One region of the Candidatus Contubernalis alkaliaceticus genome, then DNA from elsewhere that is predicted to be linked to it. Evidence: riboswitches for the same ligand, from Rfam matches in the RefSeq annotation. Region 1 holds a riboswitch; the other holds the start of a gene.
The links. Region 1 has a riboswitch for molybdenum cofactor ahead of HUE98_RS07510 (substrate-binding domain-containing protein). Riboswitches for the same ligand answer to the same signal wherever they lie in the genome.
Positions count from the first base shown of each region.

Region 2: it holds a riboswitch for molybdenum cofactor, as region 1 does, so the genes downstream of both, moaA (GTP 3',8-cyclase MoaA) here and HUE98_RS07510 (substrate-binding domain-containing protein) in region 1, are expected to answer to the same signal.

Region 1 is NZ_CP054699.1:1,537,242-1,541,661, reverse strand. Features, by position in the region: gene HUE98_RS07525 (metal ABC transporter permease) at 1-284, opposite strand, end outside; gene HUE98_RS07520 (metal ABC transporter ATP-binding protein) at 284-1,039, opposite strand; gene mntR (transcriptional regulator MntR) at 1,229-1,690, shown strand; molybdenum cofactor riboswitch at 1,780-1,899, shown strand; gene HUE98_RS07510 (substrate-binding domain-containing protein) at 2,110-2,991, shown strand; gene HUE98_RS07505 (ABC transporter permease) at 3,033-3,737, shown strand; gene HUE98_RS07500 (ABC transporter ATP-binding protein) at 3,688-4,420, shown strand, end outside.
Region 2 is NZ_CP054699.1:3,115,674-3,120,093, reverse strand. Features, by position in the region: gene tatC (twin-arginine translocase subunit TatC) at 94-804, shown strand; gene HUE98_RS15475 (twin-arginine translocase TatA/TatE family subunit) at 827-1,084, shown strand; gene mobA (molybdenum cofactor guanylyltransferase) at 1,209-1,835, shown strand; molybdenum cofactor riboswitch at 1,836-1,957, shown strand; gene moaA (GTP 3',8-cyclase MoaA) at 2,015-3,010, shown strand; gene HUE98_RS15460 (MOSC domain-containing protein) at 3,137-3,577, shown strand; gene HUE98_RS15455 (molybdopterin molybdotransferase MoeA) at 3,648-4,420, shown strand, end outside.

The sequences.
Region 1 (4,420 bases):
TCATCCTTTAATTTGCTGTTTTGAGTAATATAACCTATTGCTATTGAGGTTAGAACACCCGTAATGACCGCTCCAATAAAGATGCTAAAACCAAAGATATAAGCTGCAGCAACGCCTGGCAGAACAGCATGGGAAATTGCATCACCCATCAGAGCCATTCCCCTAAGTATAATAAAACAACCAATGAATCCACAGATGGTTCCAACCATGATCCCACCTGCCATAGCATTCTGTAAATAACTATAGTTCATCAGAGAGTCTATAAAAAAATGTAGGCTATCCATCATCCGTTAACCACCATTAGTTTGTCAGAACCAGAAAAAGTAGATACCCTACCTTCATATGCCTCCCTCAGAGTCTCTTCCCGAAAAACCATATCTTTACTGCCAAATGCCACTAGACGATTCTTTAAAAGAACCAGAGTATCGAAGTATATTTCTGCCTTACTTAAGTCATGGTGTACTACAAAGATGCTCTTCCCCTGGTCCCGCAAACCCTTTAGAAGATCCATGATCATACTTTCTGAAGACATATCAATTCCGGCAAAAGGTTCGTCGAGGAAAAAGAGCTCCGCTTCTTGTGCCAAAGCCCTGGCTAAAAAAACTCTCTGCAGCTGTCCACCGGAAAGCTGACCGATCTGTCGATGCCTATAGGCAATCATATCAACTTCTTCTAAACTTTCCGTCACCACCTTTCGATCATTTTTCCTGGGCATTCCCCACCAGGTCAAATGAGGAAAACGGCCCATCATCACTACATCTTCAACAGAGACAGGGAAATCCAGGTTGATGTCGTTCCTTTGAGGAACATAAGCAATTTTTCTGCGGGCGCTGCCAACTGAACCGTTTAAAATCTTAACTTCTCCCCGGTCTATGGCCATCAGGCCCAAAATAGACTTCAACAGGGTTGATTTGCCAGCACCATTAGGACCGATAATGCCCACTAACTGGCCGGCTCCCACAGAAAAAGATATGTTTTCAAAAACTTTTTTTCCACTGTAAGATACAGTTAAATTGTTTACTTTTACTTTAACTTCCATGTTTTTTTAAGCCTCCTTATTCTGTTTATCCAAAAAAAATAGCGGTGTGAAAAAATGTTAACCCCGGCTAATACTTTAGCTAAAATCATTATATTAAGTAACGACATTTTTGGTGTTTGTCTACCTGTAAGAACCTGTAGACATGAATAAATAATTTCCTGCATATTAATTCCTTAAGGGGGTTACCAGATGAAAGATGAAAATGAGAAATTTTACACTGCCAGGGGTTATGAAATAACAGCGGACAAAGATATGCTGACCCCCAGTATGGAAGACTACATCGAAATGATCTACCGCCTGAGCCAATCCAGCGGATATACCCGGGTAAATGATCTGTCTGAAAAGCTAAACGTGCAGCCTCCATCAGTAACCCGAATGATGAAAAAACTCCATGAAAAATCTTTGCTGAATTATGAAAAATATGGAATGATACAATTAACAGAGGAAGGAAAAAGAATGGGGAAATTCTTTCTGGACCGTCACAATACTCTGAAAGAATTTTTTCTGCTGCTGGGTATTGAAGACCAAGTACAAAAAGAGGTAGAACAGATTGAACACCATATTAGCTGGGGATCCTTCCTGATTATTAATCGTTTTGTGAATTTTTTAAAAAATAGACCTGAGATCATTAATGAATTCAAAAATATTTGATCAAGTAAACTTAAGATAATTAAAAATCCCTAAAACAAGTTGACTATTGTTGACATTTTTTAAAAATTTGTATTATAATTAAGATGTAAAAAAAAAAATAACTCCGAGTCTTGTAGACCTAAAGGTAAAACCTACGGTACTAGACCGATAGGGTGTCACTGGAAACGGTGGTGCCTCCCGTTGAGGAAAGGAGAACCATAAAGGCAGCTCATAAATGAGCCGGTTAATATGCTTTTGTGCGTCTTGTTTAGGCGCTTTTTTATTTTATTGAATATTTCCCTAAGCACTTTTATAAAAAGCCTTTAAGTTCGGCTCCTTGTTCTTTTGTGCAGGGGTTTTTTATTAAAAAATATTTCTTATGTTGAATAATTTACTAGCACTCATCCAGATATGCCCTAAATTAAAGGAGAGGATTAAAAGTGTTTGTTGAAAAACTTTTAAAAATTTTTTGGAACCAAAAAATCCCTCCGTTATTTACCTATTGCCTGCTGGTCCTGATTATAATATTTAGCACAATGGTTGGTTGTGAACAGGTTGCCTCGGCCCCGGCATCAAATGAGTTTATCCTCCTGGCCACCACCACCAGCACATATGACTCCGGCCTACTGGATTATATGCTTCCAGCCTTTGAAGAAAAATATGGTATTGAAGTCAGGGTTCTTCCTAAGGGAACAGGACAAGCCCTGGAACTAGGCAAAGGAGGAGACGTGGACGTTCTTTTGGTACACGACCGAAGTTCTGAATTAAAAATGGTAGAAGAAGGCTTTTTTGTGGATAGATACGATGTTATGTTCAACGACTTCATTATTGTCGGGCCGACTAAAGATCCTGCCGGCATAAAAGAGATTGATGAGGTCAAAGAGGCTTTAAAAGCTATAATCCAGGGCAATCATACTTTTATTTCCAGAGGTGATAACTCCGGCACTCACAGCATGGAACTTTCTCTTTGGGAAGCAGCAGGGATTTCCAATTTCGGAGAAGGTTATAAATCTGTAGGTCAGGGCATGGGGGATACCCTGCGCATAACCGATGAACAGGAGGGCTACACCCTGACGGATCGTGCCACATATATTGCCCTCAAGGAAACCCTGGAAGTTGATATCCTGCTGGAGGGAGACCAAACCCTTTTCAATCAGTATGGTATTATGGCAGTAAACCCGAAAAAACACTCTCATAATAAGTATGAAAGTGCTTTGAAGTTAATTGAGTTTTTTATGTCAGAAGAGGGACAGCAGATGATTACCGATTATAAGCTGCAGGGAGAAGTTCTGTTCTTCCCAGGGATGTGCCTGAAATATTAAATACAAACACTATATTAACTCAATACATGGAGAGTGGTTCTTTGAATCAATTTGCAGCAGGTATCATAGAAGCATTTAAGTTAATATTCAGCCTGGATCCGTACCTCATGGAAATTGTAATATTATCCCTAACTGTTTCGGGTATGGCAGTGATCATCAGCACTATGATCGGAGTTCCCCTGGGTACTTACCTGGGCATGAGACCCGAAGAAAAAACGGGTTTCATAAGTAGGATACTGTACACCCTGATGGGAATGCCTCCAGTGGTTGCTGGACTGTTAATTTACATGCTTATTGCCAGGCGTGGCCCTTTAGGTCCTCTTGGTATTCTGTATACACCCACAGCTATGGTGGTAGTCCAGGTTTTTCTAGCTCTACCCATCGTAGTGGGGTTAACTATGCTTGCCATTCGCAGCCAGGGAAAAGAAGTAGAGGAAACCGCCCTTACCTTAGGCGCCGCACCAATACTAACAGCCTGGACAGTAATTCGAGAATCCAAGGTTTCCTTATTGGGCGCCATAGTAACGGGTTTTGGACGAATTATTGCTGAGGTAGGGGCCGTCATGATTGTAGGGGGAAATATTCAGGGACACACCCGGGTTATGACCACTGCCATCGTCCTTGAAACCAGCAAAGGTAATTTTGAACTGGCAATTGGGCTAGGAATCATTTTATTAACTATCTTCTTTATTATCAATTCTGTTATGTACCGCTTTCAGAAGGGGGGGGGACGTCATCCCTGGTAAAAAAGGCCTAATTCAAGTAAAAAACCTGACTAAAGTATATAATCGGGAAGTATTAAACATACAGGACATGACCATCAATGAAGGAAAAATATACGGGATAATAGGGCCCAGTGGCTGTGGAAAAAGTACCCTTCTTCGCCTACTTAACCTGCTTATTAAACCAACCACCGGCACCATCAGCTTTAATGAAAGTTCAGTTCCTTTAAATAGGTCTACTGCTCTATCTTTCCGCAGAAAAATGACTCTGGTATTCCAAAATCCCACACTTTTTAAGACCTCAGTGAGGGAAAATATTGCCTACGGGCTGAAAGCCCGAGGAATAAACGGGGAAGAAATTCACAAAAAAGTATCTCTTTTGCTAGAAAAAATTGGCCTGCAGGAAGTTGCCGATCAGCAGGCACTTTCCCTCTCCGGAGGAGAGGCACAGCGGGTGGCCCTGGCACGGGCGGTGGCTTTTGATCCAAAAATATTACTACTGGACGAACCTACGGCAAACCTGGACCCTACAAATGTAGAAGTAATTGAAAATCTAGTGGTAGAGCTGAATAAAACCCTGGGTATTACCATTATCATAGTTACTCACAATATTTTTCAGGCCCGACGGATTACCGACTGCACCATTTTTCTGTACGATGGAAAAATTGTAGAAATGGATGACACAGAAAAAATATTCACCTCTCCCC
Region 2 (4,420 bases), 1.6 Mb from region 1:
GGGAAATTATATACTGGTTGGATTGACACGTATAAAAGGATAAATTATAATTTAGAATGTTATGTTATAATTATGTTGAGAGGGTGCTATGGGGTGGGGAGAAAAAAGAAAAAAGAACCGGTTATGAATCTGACCGGACATTTAGATGAACTTAGAAAGCGAATTATCATTTCTGTTATTGCTATTGTCATCGGTTCTATCGTAACCTTTATGTATGTGGATTTGATAAGAGAGACCATCATCAGGCCCGCTGAAGGAAATCTCGTTTTTATCGGTGTAGCGGAAGCTTTTATGACCAATATTAAAATTGCCATTATTGCTGGTGTTCTGTTGGCCTTTCCGGTTATTTTGTATCAGGTCTGGAGCTTTGTCCTGCCTGGTTTAGATCCAAGAGAAAAAAAGTTTGTTTTTGTTTTCGTGACTGCCTCTCTTCTGCTTTTTACCGGGGGAGTTTCCTTTGCATTTTTCGTTATTATTCCCATAAGCATCAAGTTTTTCCTGGGATTTGAAACAGAAGGAATCTCGGCGATGATTTCTTTTGGTAATTATATTTCTTATATTGCCGGGGTAGTTTTTGCTTTTGGCATGGTGTTTCAAATGCCCATAGCTGTTTTTATACTCTCCAAACTGGGGCTGATTTCCTCAGAGTTCTTAAAAAAATACAGAACTCATGCATTGGTGGTTATATTTATTTTGGCGGCTATTATTACGCCACCTGATGTAATTTCTCAGATCTTGATGGCCATACCTATGCTTTTGCTTTATGAAATCAGTATCCTGGTTGCTAAGGTTACCAGAAAGTAATTTTAAAGGAGGAGGTGATACTGTGATAGGAAGATTAGGTACAACGGAGCTTTTAATCATACTAGGGGTTGTCCTGGTCATCTTCGGACCCAGCAAACTGCCGGAATTAGGAAAGTCCCTGGGAAAAGGGATCAGAGAATTCAGAGGTGCTGCCAAGGATATAAAAGACAGCATAAATATTGAAGATGATGAAGAAAAACCTAGAGTACAAGCCAAGCCTGAGCCTGTAAAAGAAAAGCCTGAGGAGTCTTCATCGGATGAAAAGGATTCCACATCTTAAGTTTCAGAGATTTTAAAGATAATAGAGGGGTCAAAATAGTTTTATTGTTAAATAAGTGCTTCTTGCAGTAACCGTAAGGGTTAAACTATAAAAACTGATTGCAATGCTTGAAGGATGGTATCCAATGGGGAAAACAGCAAAGTCTGCAGTTGTTCTTGCAGGGGGCAGCAGTAAAAGGATGGGTAAGGATAAATCTCAGCTCACTCTTGCTGGGATGACAATGTTGGAAATTATTGTTGGGAAACTTCAGAAAGTGTTCGACGAAATTATTGTGGTAGGGGAAAGGGAAGAGCAAGCAGGAAATCTTCCGGTGATTTTTACCAGGGATATCATTGTTAAGCCCGTGAAAAATTCCCTGACGGGAGTCCATGCCGGCTTAACCAGGTCCTCCAGTGATTTCAGTTTAGTGGTGGCCTGTGATATGCCTTTTCTAAATCTTAATTTGCTGCATTATCTTTCTGAATATCCTGTTAATGACTATGATCTGGTTGTTCCCCTGATTAATGATTGTCACCAGTCACTGCACGCGGTGTACAGCAAGAGTTGCGTAGATTATATTGCTGAACATTTGAACAAGGATTATTATCGAATAGGATATTTCATCACCCAGATAAACACAAAATATATTTCACAGCAGGAAATAGAAAAGTATGACTCAGAATTTCTTTCCTTTCAGAACATTAATACCAGGCAAGAGTTTGAAAGAGCTGTTAATCTGGTTAAGGAAAGGCCTGAGTTGGTCCGCCAGTAAAAAAATATGATTCTCCGAGCCGTTATTCCTAAAGGATAATTCCCATGGTTTGCGGCCGATAGGGTAAGAAGGGAAACTTTTTTGCCTCTCGCTGCTTAGAAAGGAGAATTTGTTGTTTTTTTAGTCAACCTGTCTTTTATAAGCAGCTGGTTGACTTTTTATTTGGAGGGGGATGTAGTATGGGAAAATTAATTGATCCATATGGTAGAGAAATTGATTATCTCAGGGTTTCAGTCATAGATAAGTGCAATTTGAAATGTTTTTACTGTGTTCCCGATGATGTTGGTTCCTGTTCTCCTAATGTATCTGAAGTAATGTCTCTGGAGGAAATTATAAATATATCCAAGGCTGCAGCTGCCCTGGGTATCAAAAAAGTTAGGCTGACCGGGGGAGAACCCCTGGTTAGGAAAGATATTGTGGAGATGGTCTCTAAAATATCTCAAATTGAAGGAATTGACGATATCTCTCTGACCACCAACGGAGTTTTATTAAATAAATTGGCACCGGCCCTGGTGAAAGCCGGCTTAACCCGGGTCAATATCAGCCTGGACTCATTAAACCCGGAAAATTTTAAAAAAATTACCCGGGGAGGTGCGTTGAAAAAAACTCAAGAAGGGATTCAGGCAGCCCTTAAGGCGGGGCTTACCCCGGTAAAAATTAATGTTGTGGCTATGAAGGGTATCAACGACGGAGAGATAGAAGAATTTGTGAAGTTAACTGTGGAAAATGATCTTCATGTGCGATTTATTGAGTATATGCCCATCAGTAAGAGCCACCAAAAGCAGTGGGGGGAGTGCTTTATCCCTCTATCTGAGATTCAAGGGCTTTGCGAAAAAATTGGTCCATTGGAGAAGCAGTTCTCTTTTCATGGTAATGGCCCGGCAGATTATTATCGAATTCAAGGAGCCAAGGGATTAGTGGGCTTTATCTCTCCAGTCAGCAGGCATTTTTGCGGCCAATGCAACCGGTTGAGGATTACCTCTGACGGAAAGATTAAGCCCTGTCTTTTCTCAATGGATGAAATCGATTTGATAGAGGCCGGAGGAGATCAAGAAAAAATTAAGCAGCTGTTTCTTCAGTCCCTAAAGTTTCGGCCGGACCCTCATCAGGTGGATAAAAATCCCGACAGCAGGTTCAACTGCAGCAAGAGGGAAATGCAGCAGATTGGCGGCTAGTTTCTATCAATTAACTTGGGGGAGAGCCTTTATCTTTGGAAGATAAAGGTATGCAGGAAGTAAGCTTTAAAATATTACTAAAATAATAACTGAAAATATTATTATAAATACCAGGGGGAATACTTCATGACAGGGAAAGTTGCAGCTGTCTGTACCAGCGACACCAAAGGGGTCAGAAAAAGTAATGTAGGAGAGGCTGTCCTTCAAGAAGAGCATGGCTTTGTGGGAGATGCTCATGCCGGAGGCTGGCACAGGCAGGTCAGCCTCTTGGCACTGGAGAGTGTTCAAAAAATGAGGGATATGGGGTTGGATGTAAATCCGGGTGATTTTGCTGAGAACATTACTACAGAAAAGCTGGACCTGGTTTCTCTGCCAATTGGCACCAAAATGGCATTGGGAGAAGAGGTGCTCTTGGAAGTAACCCAGATCGGAAAAGAGTGCCATAACCGATGTGCTATTTATTATCAGGCAGGGGACTGCGTGATGCCCAAAGAAGGGATATTTGCCAGGGTTCTTCAAGGGGGCAAGGTTTCTGTGGGGAATACGATTAAGGTATTGGAACAGTAAAAGATTTATTATCATCCTCCGGGTTTGATTTTATGCCGAGAGGACGATTAAACAGGGGGACTTAGAAAAGTTGGAACATATTGTAGGTATTAAGGAAGGCTTGTCCGCAATCTTAAAGGATCTTCCCGTTACCCGGGTCACTTCCCGAAAAACATTAAACAGCCAGGGTTATATTCTGGCTGAAGATATTACCGCACCTTTTGATTATCCGCCCTTTACCCGATCTAGGATGGACGGTTATGGGGTTGTTTCCGGTGATTTTAAGAACCTGCCTCCCGGCTGTACCCTGACTTTAAAAATAAAGGGGACGCTGGGGGCCGGAAGTGAATCCAGGGTTAAAATTAATCCGGGAGAAACCGTTAGAATCATGACCGGTGCGGTTCTCCCCCGGGGGGTTGATGCAGTAGTACCTTTTGAAATGGTGCATCAGCAGGGGGGTTATGCCCAATTTACCCAAAGGGTCAAGCCGGGGGATAATATCTCCCCAGCGGGAGAAGATTTTAAAAAAGGCCGGCAGATATTATTTCGAGGAGGCCTGATTCGTCCCGGGGAGGCTGCACTGCTGGCCTCTTTAGGGAAAGCCAGGGTGAAAGTTTATTCCCGTCCCCGGGTAGGGGTTCTGGCTACCGGTGAAGAATTGATGCCTTTGAATAGAAAGAGGGAATTTGGTAAAATTTATAATTCCAACAGTTATATGGTGAGCAGCCAGGTGGCTTTAAGCGGTGGGGTTCCTGTGTATTTAGGGATTGCCGGGGATAAAAAAAATATTACTGCCGGTGTTCTTAAGAGGCAGATGCCGGGGTTGTCTGTTTTTGTTACTACGGGAGGAGCAGCCCGGGGAGA